4 regions of the Shewanella sp. SM87 genome follow, and region 4 is predicted to be linked to each of the others. Evidence: predicted binding sites of a transcription regulator. Region 4 holds the regulator's gene; each other region holds the start of a gene.
The links. The regulator LexA, encoded in region 4, represses DNA repair genes until DNA is damaged. The targets are predictions, from matches to a motif close to TACTGTATNNNNATACAGTA.
Positions count from the first base shown of each region.

Region 1: the regulator LexA is predicted to act here: its motif matches at 1,967-1,986, upstream of L5M11_RS13325 (LexA family protein).
Region 2: the regulator LexA is predicted to act here: its motif matches at 2,148-2,167, upstream of L5M11_RS06115 (YebG family protein).
Region 3: the regulator LexA is predicted to act here: its motif matches at 2,626-2,645, upstream of umuD (translesion error-prone DNA polymerase V autoproteolytic subunit).

Region 1 covers NZ_JAKKSC010000015.1:49,138-53,129, forward strand. Annotated here, with positions in the region: gene L5M11_RS13310 (hypothetical protein) at 238-744, shown strand; gene L5M11_RS13315 (hypothetical protein) at 832-1,389, shown strand; gene L5M11_RS13320 (HEAT repeat domain-containing protein) at 1,470-1,799, shown strand; gene L5M11_RS13325 (LexA family protein) at 2,000-2,428, shown strand; gene L5M11_RS13330 (Y-family DNA polymerase) at 2,416-3,672, shown strand; gene L5M11_RS13335 (KAP family NTPase) at 3,783-3,992, shown strand, end outside.
Region 2 covers NZ_JAKKSC010000005.1:188,094-192,085, reverse strand. Annotated here, with positions in the region: gene prc (carboxy terminal-processing peptidase) at 1-422, opposite strand, end outside; gene proQ (RNA chaperone ProQ) at 451-1,080, opposite strand; gene L5M11_RS06120 (GAF domain-containing protein) at 1,361-1,819, opposite strand; gene L5M11_RS06115 (YebG family protein) at 1,837-2,136, opposite strand; gene L5M11_RS06110 (paraquat-inducible protein A) at 2,344-2,976, shown strand; gene L5M11_RS06105 (paraquat-inducible protein A) at 2,978-3,595, shown strand; gene L5M11_RS06100 (PqiB family protein) at 3,582-3,992, shown strand, end outside.
Region 3 covers NZ_JAKKSC010000038.1:12,523-16,514, forward strand. Annotated here, with positions in the region: gene L5M11_RS20855 (Eco57I restriction-modification methylase domain-containing protein) at 1-919, opposite strand, end outside; partial or broken gene L5M11_RS20860 (DNA polymerase V subunit UmuC) at 1,762-2,193, opposite strand; gene umuD (translesion error-prone DNA polymerase V autoproteolytic subunit) at 2,181-2,615, opposite strand; gene L5M11_RS20870 (hypothetical protein) at 2,819-3,691, shown strand; gene traN (conjugal transfer protein TraN) at 3,736-3,992, opposite strand, start outside.
Region 4 covers NZ_JAKKSC010000016.1:74,980-78,971, forward strand. Annotated here, with positions in the region: gene coxB (cytochrome c oxidase subunit II) at 1-513, opposite strand, end outside; gene L5M11_RS14000 (cell division inhibitor SulA) at 916-1,428, opposite strand; gene lexA (transcriptional repressor LexA) at 1,425-2,045, opposite strand; gene plsB (glycerol-3-phosphate 1-O-acyltransferase PlsB) at 2,206-3,992, shown strand, end outside.

The DNA.
Region 1 (3,992 bases), on a different contig from region 4:
ATTTAATGAGTAAAGCAGCATAGTTCAAGTTTTATTACTTTGGAGAATAAAGTTCACTATAATCGACAATTTGTTGAAATATTTTACAACATCCGTTGTCGAATAGTTCACACAAAAAGAGTTAATGGCAATCTTGAAGTTCTATATCCTTAGACTAATGAATTGGCTATATAGTCAAGGAAATAGTTCTTGCCAATTTTATCGCCATCAAGCGTTTAATTTACGGGTGTTTTTATTGTGAAAATTGTTGATCTAAATGATGAATGGGCTCTGAATATTGGTAAGGTATTTTTGTCATTTGGTTGTTTGGAGAAGTTAACTATTGATTGTATTAACAAATGGTTAGATGGACAAAGGATTGTAAATCATTTAGTTAATGGACCTCTTAATCAGAGGGTAAATATAGTTATTGACTTAGCTAAAGACAAATATGGCGATTGCGAAGAATTTCAGTCATTTTCTAAACATCTAAAAAGCCTTCAAGAACTTGGTAAGCAGAGAAACTTAATCGCTCATAACCCTTTGATGATAGTCTTCTATGAAGACTCTTTTGAAGAGAAAATTTGCTCGTTAAGGAATGATGATGTGACATTTACTCTGAGTGAGTTGCATCAATTTGTACTTAATTCAGAGGTTTTGTATCAAGAGTTACTTACTGATTTAGTAAAATTTAAAATTTTAGATTCCCCAAACTACATGAACATGAAATTACTGGAGGGGCTTCACGGTCTCGAAAAAGTCTGATGTAACACACATGAGATAAATACTTAGAGATGGGCTAAAAGTGCGAGGCGTTCTTACCCTTATAAAGCGATAGTTGCAGGAGCATATATGAGTGTAGATTGGATGGATAAGTACATGACAGGAAATGCTTTTCGTTTCACGGAACTAATAAACGATGATTTTTTTCAACCTTTCAGATTAATGTATCAAGCAGGTTATTATGTATCTAGTATTAAGTTGATGCTTGTTGCTATTGATTCAATTGGTTACATCGAGTTTGGTGAAAGTAAAAGTGGAGAAGATACCCCGTTTGTAAAGTGGTTAAATAAGTATGCTGACTTAACTTCTACCAATCTCACTCCTAGAGAACTTTGGGAGCATAGAAATTCGCTTTTACACATGAGTAATTTAAATTCACGCCAAGTTCAAAAAGGTAGCATCAAGCGGTTAATCGCCTATGTTGGTAGTATGCCGCATGAAGTTAAGTTGCAAGAAGGTAATGCGAAATATTATGACTACCGGGCTTTAATTCATGAGTTTGGTCAGGCCTGTAACAGGTGGATTCAATCATACGATGATGATCCATCAAAATATAAGCTGTTTATTGCTCGATACGATCTTATTGTATCTGACTCGCGTATGCTACATATTCCGCTTCCAAGCTAACAATGTTCGCTTCCATGTTTAGATAAAATTTGATTTACAGTATGATTTTTATATAAAAAATTAGTTTAAATAGTAGCAATATGCTAAATATTGTGACCAATTTTTTAGTTGAACATAAGGTAATCATGAATTTAGCAGTAAAGGAAATTGTCGAAATTTATACTTCTAATCCTAATTATAGGGCTGAAGTTATCGATTCTCTTGGGTATGCGGGTGGTGATGATGCCGTTGAAGCTATTATGCGTATCTATACTCTTCATCCGAATTTTAGAGAAGAAGTACTAAAAGCTTTAGGTAAAGCAGGTGGTGATAAAGCAGTGCAATCTATAATGAGTATTTATCGACTCCACCCTAACTTAAGGGCTACAGTTTTGCAGGCATTAGGGCAAGCAGGAAGAGGCTGTAAATAAACTTCGATTTAGCTCTATCTAATGTAATTTAAATTTTTGAGAGCTAAATATCGATAGTCACTGAGGATTAGACATGTAGACATTATCAATGTTTAGTGACGTCAATAATCAGTTAACTGATAACTAAATCATTCAAAATTTGCTAACCACAACTCAAGCGCTATAATCACTGTAATTATATACAGTGATTTGGTGCTTTTATGCGTGTTTTGCCCTTTATAGCTTTACCTGCACACGCTGGGGTTCATGGCTTTGAAAGCCCTGCAGCAGAATACACACAGCTAGGTTTAAGTCTGGACGAGCTTTTAGTGCAACATCCTAGCGCTACTTACATTGGTATAGCGCAGGGGGATTCGATGCAGGGCGTTGGCATCTTTGACGGTGACGTACTCATTGTGGACAGGTATGTTACAGCTCAACAAGGTAACGTTATCGTTGCAACGCTGAACGGCGAGTTCGTGTGTAAAATCTATGATAAAGCCAGAAAAATGCTTTTATCATCTAATGAACAACAGCAAGCCGTAGAGGTTAAAGATTACGATGACTTCCGTATTGAAGGGGTTGTAACTCGGTCTGTTAGGTTGCACACCCATTGTTCTATATTGGCGTCACAAATATGTATGCCTTAGTTGATGCCAACTCATTTTACTGCAGTGCAGAGCAAGTCTTTCGACCAGATTGGCGTGGCAAGCCAATAATCGTACTAAGCAACAACGATGGATGTATCGTTGCCGCGAATAGGCAAGCCAAGGAAGCTGGTATACCTAAATTTGCGCCTTACTTTCAAGTAAAAGATCAGTGTCAGAAACTCGGGGTAATTGCTTGCTCTTCAAATTACGAGTTGTACGCCGACCTATCGTCAAAGATGATGGAGATTATTGGTCGGTTTGCACCGGATCAACATGTGTATTCTATCGATGAAAGCTTTCTTTCCTTCAAGCATTGTTATCCAGCGATTCAGTGCCTAAAGACGCAAGGACAGTTAATCCGCCGTGCAGTATGGAAAGAGGCTTGCTTACCTGTATGTGTTGGCATTGCTGCTAGCCTTACGCTGGCTAAAATTGCCAACCACGCAGCTAAAAAGTTACCAGGTTATAGCGGTGTTTGTGTCATTGATAATGAGACAGAACGGCTAGCCATTTTAAAGCAAACACCCGTTGGTGAGGTGTGGGGAATTGGTCGGCGGATTAGTAAAAAGCTTGAGTTAATGAACATCAACACTGCGCTAGATCTTGCTAAAATGCCAGCAGGACTTGCTAGAAAGCAATTCAGCATTGAGGTTGAACGCACAGTGCGTGAACTCAATGGACAAGAATGTAAAAAATGGGACCAAGCCAGAGCAGATAAGCAACAGATATTCTCCACCCGTTCAGTTGGCGAAAGGATTATGGATTTTGATTCACTCCTGCAGGCCTTGAGTAAACATGTCGCAATTGCCGCATCCAAGGCAAGGGCGCAAGGCTCAAGTTGTAAATCAATGCTACTGTTCGCCAGCAATTCTCCTTACGACGAACATACTGCAAGTTTTAAATCTATTGTTCACTTCCCCTGTGCTACTAACTGCACTGTCGAAATGACCAGAGCGATGACAGCTGCTGCACCTAAATTATTTAGAGAAGGTGTGAGGTATTACAAGATCGGCATTGGGCTCATTAATCTAAGTTGTGACAAGTATCAGCAATTAGACTTATTTAACGCACCGAAAGCAGATCCAGCTTTGATGCAAACACTTGATGACATTAACTTACGCTATGGCCGTGATACCTTGTTCTTAGCCGCTCAGGGTATCGAACAAAAGTGGGCAATGCGGCGTGAGCTACTGACACCCCAGTACACTACCAAGTGGGGCTGTTTGCCAAGGATAAAGTGCTAAGTTAGTTGTTTAAAATTAACATAGTAATTGAGTGTGACTGAAACTATTTAATTAATCTTTAGCAATCCATTGGCAGATATTTAATCTATTTTAATTGGTGAGAAAAATTTATGAGTCATGCTGATATTGGAAAAGCATTTTCAACATGTGTTTACCAAAATGTACGGATAAAACAGGCTGATGCTTTTACTCGTTTCATAGATAGTAGAAGTTCTACAAAAGCATATGTTGTTAATCTAAATGGAGCTTGGGGCACGGGAAAGTCATTTTTTGTAAACAATTGGTGTCATCGACTTAAAGAAAATAGTTATGCATCAATA
Region 2 (3,992 bases), on a different contig from region 4:
GCAGAAAAATCCATCTCTTTATCTAATAGAGATAAAGCATAGACAAAGCCTTCATAGCGGCGCTTTTGGACAATATCAAACATTTTATAGGCAGGCTCAAGTTCACCAGAACTGAGCATGTCATCGAATTGGGTTGCATAAGGTTTAAAACTATCGACATCCGCTTGGGTTAACACATTGCGGCGATAGTCTAACTGCTGTAGATAACGATCAAAAATTTGCGCAGAAAAGGCGTCATCAAGATTGAATCTATGATAGTGCGAACGAGTGTATAAGTCCGTTACCCTTTTGCTCGCAACCTTATGTTGCGCTTCCTGCTTGAGAGTGGGTAACTCGCTGATTTGAATCGTGGGTGGTACGGCCCAAGCCGAGAATCCGACAAAAACAGTGGCGATCGAGGTAGCCAAAGTGAGTTTTCGCATCAACAAGTTACTCCGTTTTAATAAATGATTACAGCAGGATATGTTCTGCTCTAACTTTAATCGTTAGGCCACTATCAAGCTGAACATGAATATCTTCCTTGTTAATGTCAGTAATCACACCGGCTACGGGTGTCATACCTAATTTAACATTGACGCGTTGTTTTTTCGTTAAATCAGTCAATTGTGCTTGGACATAATTGACGACTGGCGCTGCAGCTTTTGGCGCAGGCTTAGCAGGACGCTCAGTTTTAGGACGTTGAGGAACAGCCACCTTTTTAGGTGCTTTCTTCGCCGCAGGCTTAGGTGCAAGTGCTGCACGTTTCGCTTTGGCCTTATCCTGACTCTCTTTCAACATGGCTTGAGCATGATCAATGTGCTCTTGCTCTAACTCGCCGCAAGGTTCGCCATCCAGGTTTACGCGTTGTGCGCCCGCTTTAACGCACTTTAAATAGCGCCAACTGCTGGTATAACGTCTCAAGGCAACTCTGAGCTGAGTTTTACTGACTTTAGAATCATCAGCCAACCTTTCAGCCAAATCTTGAAACAATCCGATTTTTAATGGCTTAGTTTCACCTTCAGCAATAAAGCACAAAGGAAATGTTTCATACAAATACGCCAAAATTGCATTGGTGTCGGTCAACTTTTCTGTTGATTCCATCATTACTTCCACAGTCAAAAAGGGACATCGATTCGAGGTGATATATATCAGCTTCTTACATGTCGTTTATCTTCGTTAAACTCAATATTGAGTCAACGTACAAATTAGCATCCTAGCCGCGTTTACTAAAGTTAAAAAATATACCTTAACAAATTTTGACAGCTCAAAACACTAAGCTTATTCATTGCATGCCAATCAAACCAGCTTAATGCGTGCAGGCGCATATTATAAGGCGCACGCCACCGATTGCGACTATGAATTATGCGTTATTGTACGCAAATTAATCAAATAGGCAGTTTTCAAAACTTTTAACCAGTAATTCCAGCCCCTTTTGGTCTTCTTCATCGAAACGATCGAAGATAGGACTGTCAATATCGAGCACCGCAACCACGTTACCTTGCGCACGAACTGGCACAACGATTTCAGAATTACTGGCAGAATCACAGGCAATATGACCATCAAATTGATGGACATCAGCCACTCGCTGAGTTTGATTAGTGAATGCTGCTGTACCACACACACCTTTTCCTAACGGAATGCGTGTACAAGCCACTTTACCTTGAAACGGGCCAAGTACCAGTTGTTCGCCACGCATGACGTAGAATCCCACCCAGTTCAGCTCAGTTAAATTATCATTGAGCAAGGCTGAAAAATTCGCCATCGCCGCAACAAGGTCATCTTCCCCTTCCAACAAGGCCAAGGCTTTACGGTTAAGTGACTCATAAAATTTCGATTTCATTACATTTCCTAACAATTTTATTCTGCTGCTTCGGTCTTTTTAGCCGCTTTTTTCGCTGCAGGCGGATTCGTTGGCGTACTATTAACCTGAACGGCGCCTTTAAGCAAGTTCGTCAGCTCATCTTTATTGTTAGCAAAATAGAATGCGAGCTTTTCGCCCACACTTTCATCTATACCCAAATCAGCTTTTTGAATGAAGGGGATAAGGTTATCGGCGATATCGAGCATCTTATCGTAGGCATCAGCCTCCTTCTTAGATGTGAATGTCATCTTTTCAACCCCTTCTCTGACCACGACAAACTGTGTTATTACTGCCATGACTGCCCTCGCACTGTTTTTATATACAGTAACTAGAGTGACATAGATTGAACTTGTGATGCAAGTGTTCTGATTAATCTGATATTATTAGCGTACTTTCGTTGCCAAGATTATAAAAGCGCTAGACGTGGCTGAACAGCTAACTAGCACGACACTTTGCACCGTTCTCGCTGTTATTACTCCTATTAGGCTAATATATATTTTTATATGCATGAAAACGCAGCAGAAAATTCAGTAACCCTATGCCGCTCCTGCGATTTAGCAGTCCGCAAACGTGCCTTGCCTAGCGGCGTTAGAGCAATCTGTCCTCGTTGCAGCACTGCACTTTATGACACGCCATACTGCTCTGTGAATGGTATGTTAGCCCTATGTATTTCGGCATTAGTGTTTTATTTCCCTGCTAATTTTTTACCCGTACTCGAGATCCACTTTTTCGGCAGTATTCGTACTACCACGGTTTTCCAAGGGGCATTTGCAGTATTTGACCAAGGCTATTGGGTTGTAGGTGTCGCCGTACTTGCCGCAGCTGTGATAGGTCCAGGCTTATTACTGTTATCGATATTGACACAGATTTTAATTGTGAAATGGGGATTGAGTAGCTTTTTTTGGCGTAACTCATTGAAGCAGTTGTTAAAATTTCATGGCGTCTTATCGCAGCTCACTATGCTGGAAATTTATGTGATCAGCTTCTTAGTTTCATCATTTCAGCTATCTGATTTTTCGGACATTTATTTTGGTATGGGCACATTTTGCTTCACTATGCTGTTTCTCGTGACCTTGTTTCTACAAAGAGAATACGACTTAGAACATATGTGGACGTTATTGGAAGGTCATAGCTGATATGAAACAACAAGGTAAAGATATCGGCCTATGTCTCTGTAAAGTGTGTCGCCAACTCAACAGCAGTGAACTCACGCACTGTCAGCGCTGTGAAACTGAGTTGCAAGTCAGAGACTATTCCAGCCTGCAAAAAAGTTGGGCTTTGTTGATTACCGCTGCCATCTTACTGGTGCCAGCCAACATTTACCCTATCACTATGCTGACCAATCAAGGGCAAGTGCGGCACGACACCATTTTTTCAGGCATTTTGCATTTAGTGCATTCAGATATGTTGCCTATTGCCATCATAGTGTTTACCGCCAGTATTTTAGTACCATGGATTAAAATCATCGGCTTATCCATTTATCTGTGTGCGATCAGCTTTGACATTCCGATTTCAAAAAAGAAATTGATGGTGGGTTTTCACATCATCGAATGGATTGGCCGCTGGTCAATGCTCGATTTATTTGTCATCTCAATCACAGTGGCATTAGTGAACATGGGACAATTACTCGACGCGAAACCCGCGCCTGCGGCTACCGCATTTGCCTTGGTTATTCTGTTAACTCAGTTAGCCGCAAAAGTTTTAGACACTCGTTTACTCTGGGATCGATTGGAACCTCAAGATGACACAAATTGAATCGCCGAAAGTTGTAAAGAAAAAACTCTTTTCGCCCATTTGGCTGCTTCCTATTGTCGCGTTGGCATTAGGTGCTTGGCTGGGCATTAAGAGCATTAAAGAATCGGGGGTTGAAATTCAAATTCACTTTCCGAGCGCCACTGGGATTGATGTAGGTAAAACCTTAGTCAAATACCAAGGTTTAACTGTCGGTAAAGTTAAAGACATTGGCATAGATGAAGATCTCAAAGGTGTGAACGTCAAGGTCATGATGGACTACCGCGCTAAACCTTTCTTGAATAAAGAAACCCTCTTCTGGCTTGTCACACCTAAAGCAAGTATTACAGGTGTTGAAGGCTTAGATGCGCTGTTTTCGGGTAACTATATTGCTATCCAACCAGGGAAAGGTAATGCCTCG
Region 3 (3,992 bases), on a different contig from region 4:
AGTAAAGCTGTTCTATAATACTCCAAATACAAGAGTCAGCATTACTAATTAATTCATCAACATATTCTAAAGAAAATAATCCAGAGTTATATTTTTTATCAGATGTTTTTAATTTTTTAACAAGAGCATTAAAATCTTTTTCTTGTGCGAAATGATAAAGTGTTTCGTATTCTTCTAGATCACGATCCTCACAAACACGAAGGAATACAATGCTGTTGATATAATTTTGTGCCAGATCGTTTAAGCTTTCTTCAGTTAGTTCTTTTTTTATCCGTAAAAATTCATTAGCAAGAAGAAGTCTCCAATCATTTATTTGTTTTAGAAATAAATCATCAACACTAAACTTAAGTATTTTATTTTCTATTTCTGACCATTCATTTTCGAATTGACCAGTATAGACACTATTACGACCAATAAGACTATTTATCTCATCAAATTTTTCTAAAAGTTCAGTATAATGATAAAGTTTTATTCTTGAATTAGTGACTGAATCAGTTTCCTCTACGGGATTAGAGCAGTCATAAATTGCAGTATACTCAAAGTTTGACAATACAGAGATTTTTAACTTTGCAGTAAAACCATACCGTCTAACTTGCAGGGCAGGGGCTATGATGGTTGATACATCTACACTTGGCTTTTTAGCCTCAAGGAAAAACTTACGTTCGGAGAAAAGTCTAAATGTGTAATCAGGTTTTTTAGTATTTTCACCCGCTTTCGCTTTTAGCCCTTCCTCTACAAGAACTTCACGTTCGTTTGTAGGCTTACTTGATTTATTAGTTATATCCCAGCCGAGTATCGAAAAGAGTTTATCTAGAAAATCTGTTCTAAGTTGGTTTTCGTTATATCTGGCTGAACGATAATGATCAATATCATTTTGATATTGATCAATTAATTCTTTTAGCTGAGCTTTGTTTTTCATCTATTATTCCGCTTAGAATGATTTCTCATCTTTTTTTCATTTGCCATAACGGTTCCAAACTCTTGTTAAAAATAATAACTTATTTAATAGCTGTACGATAAAGCTCTTGGTACTATTCAGCTATAATGTTTTTTGCAAAAGTATCATTTATAACTAGTTGTTGTAAATAGATTATTTTATAACTCAATAATAACTAATACATTCTAATCTACTAAAATATCTAATGCTTTGCAGAACATGAAGTAAAATTCTTGTGTCAAAAAAATGAGCTGATTTTGGGCGTGTAAGGCTACTTTTTGATACAACCAAAGTCTTTTAAAAGGAGGCTAAGTTGCTGATATACTTGCTCTGAGCAGAAATAATCGAATACTTAAATTTAACGCAAAAATGCCACCTTAGCTCGTTTTGCATTGTCCACACTTCACGCCGCTAAAAAAACCAGTATTTGGGGGGGGGAAATGGCCACCTTAAGAGAAGTTTTACCTGTAAATTTGATTGCGGGAAACTACTTTTTTGCACAATTTTTATTTTTTATGCATGTTATATATGTTTGATAGTATTGATTTAGTTATAAATGTTTATCTGTAAAAAATTAATACAAAAATGCCACCTTAGCACGTTTTGCATTGTCCACACTTTACGCCACTCAAAGATCTTACGTTTTGTGCAGGAAATGACACAAAAATGCCACCTTAAAGAGGTTTTTTGCCCGAAAATTGGTTGCGTGGGACTACTTTTTTACACAACCCGAGCCCTTTCAAAGGGTTCTAAGTTGCTGATATACTTGCCCCGAGCGGAAATAATCGAATACCTAAAATTAACGTAAAAATGCCACCTCGGCACGTCCTATATTCTCCACACCCCACGCACACAGGTAAGCGGCACTCACGCCAAACAGCGCGGCGCAACAGGGTACAATGGGCGTTTAAATCAAGGATTGCTGCACAGTGTTTAAATGACACAAACGATTCATCGATTGAATACACGTACTGCTCGGGCGCAAACCGCCCGATCACTTGCATCATTTTTGCAGACAGATCTGCGTACAGTTCATAATTAGATGAAAACACCTGCACATTATGTTGTCTGCATAGATGTTGCTGCTCAAAGTAAGGGACAAATTTTTTCACGCCAACGATCTTGGCCGCTCGATTTATTGCCACGCAACAACCGTCGTTGTTGCTGAGCACAATCGCAGGAAGTTCGCGCAAGTCGGGCCTAAAGACCATTTCGCACGACACATAAAAGGAGTTGGCATCAATTAGTCCGAACATGGTTGACTCAGATATCTTTCTAGCAGATTTGAATGCTCATGAAGTCGGATTGACTTGATGATCACCCCTTCAACCGAGAATGTATCGGCATCATCGATAGCAACGGACGTCATGTTTTGCTGTTGATCGATAGACACAAGTAAACGGCGTTTTTCATCGAGCAGCTTTACGGTAAATTCACCGTTATAATTCGCCACAACGATAGCCATGTTGCCACGTTGAGCGGCGCGGTCTATCACTAAAATGTCGCCATGATAAATGCCTACCCCCTCCATCGAACGACCCGCTGCGCGGCCAAACCACGTAGAACTAGGATGCTCTACCAGCAGTTGATCAAGACTCAAGGGTAATTCTACGTAATCAGCCGCAGGGCTTGGAAACCCCGAAATTCCCGCACTCGCATTGCATGTGATAAGTTTCATTGCAAATAATCACTGTATAAATAATCAGTAATAATAGCAGTAAAAAATAAAAATCTTAAATTTCTCTCATGCTACCGGTTCCAGACTGTTTTCGATGTGTGACGGAAAACCGAAAATAATCGGATTCATATAAAATTCACAAAATTTGCTCGCCTATAGACTCGTGTTAATATGATTCCAATTAATTTAAACGAGTAAACATAATGAAAACAAAAACATCAACCTTCGCGTTAACCGCTTTATTCGCTACTGCTTTACTCGGAGGCTGTGCTTCTACACCTAAAACCGTTGAGCCTAAGAAATTAGATGAGGTCGGCATTCAAGCGGGTGATTCCTTTGCATTGCAATTACTCAAGCTCAGTGGCACCGCTATGAATGCGAGCGACAAGACGTTAACCGATGAAGAATGGAAAAAAATTAACGGTGCTGACAGCTCTGTTATGGCGTTAAATATGGCGTCTGGCGCGGCTGGTGTTGGTGTGTGGGGCGGGAGTGGCTTATCAGGTGGAATGCTGAATGTCGGGTTATCAATTCTTGCCAGTAAAAACAAAAATCCATATCCAATTTTTGGTTTAATCCAAGTCATACCAGTGGAACAGATCCCCGCTCACACTCAGTTTTTAGCAGATTACTTGGGGAAAGATATTGGCAGCAACTATCGGATGCAAGAGGAAGTTTTAGGAAGTCAAAAGTTTTTGCGGTTACAGGTGGAAGGTGGCGGCGCTTATTTAGCAACCAAGGATAAATATAATGGGTGGTCTAATTTGATGTCAAATCTTGCATCACATGAGACATCACTGACCGGTGAGCAAGCCGCAAAATTGTTTAATCGAGATTTTCCAGCGGGTAACTATGCCGTTGTATTGTCCCAAGTTGGGACCTGTGCTGAATTGCCATTATTTGACCGACTAAACAAACTTACGTCTGAATATCCGTCATTCCTCTATGTGCCGCCTAAAGACGCATCAAGAACCAGAAATTGCAGCGAAGCGGATAAATTGAGATCTAATTATCAACAAGTCATAGACTTGAACAGTAAAAATGTTCACCTATTACTAAAACCTCAAGCTATCTAGTCTTAATGGCCGCGATACCCAAGGTGTCGCGGCCAGTGTTAACGTTATAATGGACAGGATGGTGGCCTTGGGAAGCCTGAACAATCTAAGTTAGTGGCAGGAGAAGCATTCTTAAATGCCTCACGTACTTTAACCCCAGTGTCTACTCCTAACACCCCCTCAATCCGCTTATCAGCGCTATCTCGCATATCTTTATTGACTACAGCATCTTTGCCTGTAGCGTCCATACTAGGCTCTGGGAACATACCTGATTCGGTCATTAACCCTACCCATTCTGTAAAATCAACGCTCCCGAGATCGA
Region 4 (3,992 bases):
CGGTAGAACGAGCGGTTTATCGACTTCCAATAGATAGTTTTCACCCTTGGTTTCGGTGCCTTCAATTTGTGCTCTGGGTGTTGTAAGTATGCTATAAAAATCAATATCTTGATCGAAATAGCTGTAATGCCATTTCCATTGGGAACCCGTGACTTTTACGGTGAGATCGGCGTTACTGGGATCTTCCATTGCGATTAAAGTTTTTGTCGCTGGAATCGCCATTAAGATCAAAATGATAAATGGCAGAATCGTCCAAGCGATTTCAACTTTAGTGCTTTCGTGAAAGTGGGACGCGACAGCGCCTTTGGATTTTCTGTGGTTGATCATGGCGTAAATCATGACGCCAAAGACCACTAGGCCTATTGCGCAGCAGATATACAAGATGGTCATGTGCAAGTGATAAACCTTGCCACTGATCTCGGTCACGCCAGGGGTCATGTTGAACCGCATGTCCGCGGCGGTCAACGGTGGTGCGAAAAGCACCACGAGTAAACAATACAACAATTGCTTCACAAGACTTCTCCTCTGCCAATTGCGAATAGCAACTACAAAGAAGAGCAACACAGTAAGTCTCAACTCTATGCAAACTCTTCAGTTCCCAAAAAAGCTTTTTTGACTTCAACGTGCGTTGGCGGCTGTTACTTTTAATCAAGTATTGTTACTGCTGGTAATTAGCCACGCTGGCACATACTGCTGAAATAAATCTGTTCTCTATTTTTAGTGGCGCTTCGAGTTCGATAAATACTCGATTCATTGACCACGGAAGGTGATATATCATCACCGACTTAACCAACCATACTTGCTGTTTAAATATTGATCAAGATCACTTATTTATCTAATTATCTGAAAAATTGCCAAAAAAAAGCCTCACATTCATAGGTGAGGCGGCTTTCAAGGTAAAAATTAAATGAATATTTAGTGTACAGCGCTAAAAAAAGATTGCTGACCGAAGAGATTGCCTTGCTCAATGCGTACGTCGGCATGTAAGTGACTGTTTACGTCTTCAAGCACTATGCCCATAGCTCGGGCACTTTTAGCCACGATTTGTAGGCGTCGATTATCCCGCGCATCCAATGATTGAGTCCAAGTAATGACTGCACTGGACGTACCACTTGTTAGGGCTTTCTCCATCGCCCACAGGGTTTCGACTTCATCTTTAGCATGTACCAGCAAAACTCTATCCATACGCACACCTGCGCTGGCGAGCATTTGCTTGTAGCCAATACTTGGAGGGTTGATGAGCACTAACCAACGGCCCTGTTGGCTTAACTGAGCGAGTTGTGCACTCAGATGAATTAATTCTTGGCGACCTTGAGTCTTAGTTGGCATGCAGGCGATGGGCGCATGGTGCCAGTCATAGTCAGCATCACGGACTTCATCGAGCCACAGGCCCGGATGGCGGGGGGCATTGCCAAGTAGTTTATTCATAGCCAATCTCCATTACGGATCACACCGACGGCGAGTCCTTCAATTGTTAAACTTTGGAAGCCTAAATCCACTTTAATCGGGGAGTAATCTTCATTTTCGGCATGTAGATAGACTACATTACCTTTTTTTTCGAAACGTTTAACAGTGACATCGTCATCGACTCTAGCGACAACCACTTGACCATTTCTAGCTTGTTCTACTTTATGAACTGCCAGCAAATCACCTTCGAGAATACCGATATTTTTCATGCTGTCGCCCTTTACTCGCAGTAAAAAATCGGCGGCGGGATGAAACATGCTTGGGTCGACTTGGTAGTACTGTTCAACATGTTCTTGGGCGAGGATAGGTTCACCCGCGGCCACTTGGCCGATGAGCGGTAAACCTGTTTCAGTCAAATCTTCGATTTCCGCAGGCAGACGAATGCCTCGAGATGTGCCTGGCATGATCTCAATGCAGCCCTTTTTTGCCAACGCTTTAAGATGTTCTTCAGCCGCATTGGCGCTCTTAAAACCTAAACGGGTTGCGATTTCTGCCCGAGTGGGTGGCATGCCAGTATCGGCAATATTTCGTTTAATTAGCTCTAAAATTTCAGCTTGGCGTGGCGTCAAAGGTCTCATGGTGTTTCCTGTTTTTCTATACAGTTACTGTTAGTATATACAGTATTATTTGCAGCGCAAGTATTAACCACTTTTTAGCTATGTTGGAGAGAATTAGCGAATATTGCCCATAGTCTGGTATTCTATCGGGCTAGTAAACGCACTTAATTGCATAAGAATAATGCCTAAACACGACTCTCTTTGGTTGAAATCATTACGTTGGATCCAAAAACACTTAGTGCACACTATTGTGGTACCTCAGGATCCCTTTGCCGATCTGAATCTGGATGCTTCCAGACCCCTTGTTTATGTGATGAAAACAGAATCTCTCAGTGACATAGCTGCTTTGAGCGAAATAACGGCTAAGTTAGGTTTACCAAGCCCTTATGAGCCTCTAGTGGCTAATGGTGTGACTGCGCCTCGGGTTGTCTGTCTTCAAGGACGTAAGCCACTGTTTGGCGAACGTGCTGGTAATGAGCCTTTCCTCGAATGCTTTATGCGTTTGTTAGCCGTGCATAAGGAACGTCCTGAATTGGATATTCAACTTGTGCCCGTGAGCTTGTATTGGGGTCGAACGCCAGGGAAAGAAGACGACACTATGAAGGCGGCCGTATTTGAGCGGGAAAACCCGACTTGGCTGCGCAAGTGCTTGATGATTCTGTTCTTAGGTCGACATAACTTCGTGCAGTTTTCGAATGCCGTATCCCTGCGTTACATGGCTGACGAACATGGCACCGACATGGGGATTGCCCATAAGTTAGCACGGGTTGCGCGCGTGCATTTCCGTCGTCAACGTAAGGTAATGACAGGGCCTGTGCTGCCAAACCGCCAAGCACTGTTTCATTCGTTACTCAAATCTGAGTCGCTGCGCAAAGCGATTCAAGAAGAAGCCGCCAGTAAAAAGATTTCTGAGACCCAAGCGCGCGAGACGGCTATTGAGTACCTCGATGAAATAGCAGCCGATTACTCAGATAGTTTAGTGCGTATTGCCGAGCGTTTCTTAACTTGGTTGTGGAACAAGCTTTATAGCGGGATCAACATTAAAGGCGCCGAGCAAGTTCGCCAGCTGCATCACGATGGCCACGAGATTGTTTATGTGCCTTGCCATCGCAGCCACATGGATTACCTGCTGTTATCGTATATTTTGTATTATCAAGGCATGGTTCCGCCGCACATTGCTGCTGGCATCAACCTCAACTTCTGGCCCGCGGGACCTATGTTCCGTCGCGGTGGTGCCTTCTTTATCCGCCGTAGTTTTAATGGCAACAAGCTGTATACCGCAGTATTTCGTGAGTATTTAGATCAGCTGTTTGCTAAAGGTTATTCGGTGGAATACTTCTCCGAAGGTGGCCGTTCACGTACTGGCCGTCTGTTGGCGCCGAAAACTGGCATGATCGCCATGACGATGAACAGCGTACTGCGCGGTATTGAACGTCCTGTCACACTTGTGCCTGTGTATTTAGGCTATGACCATGTGATGGAAGTGGCGACTTACCATAAAGAGTTAAGCGGTAAGAAAAAGAAAAAAGAATCTGTGTGGCAGGTGTTCGGTGCCATTCGCAAATTAGGTAATTTTGGCCAAGGTTACGTGAATTTTGGCGAGCCTATTACCTTACAAAATTTCTTAAATGAGCGTGCGCCAAACTGGCGTGCTGAGTTGGCCGATGATCCCGAGCAGAAACCAAGTTGGTTAACTCCAGCGGTAAACGTGCTGGCTAATCGGGTGATGACGCGTATCAATGATGCCGCAGCCGCGAGTTCGGTGACTTTGACTAGCTTAGTCTTACTGGCGACAGATCAAAACGCCTTAGAACGTAGTCTGCTGGAGCGTCAGCTTGATTTGTATCTGACCCTACTCAAAAAAGTGCCTTACACTTCTTATACATCTGTTGCGGAAGGTGATGGTAAGCATTTAGTGCAGCAAGGTTTAGAGCTGAACAAGTTTGTTGTTAGTGCCGATCCTTTAGG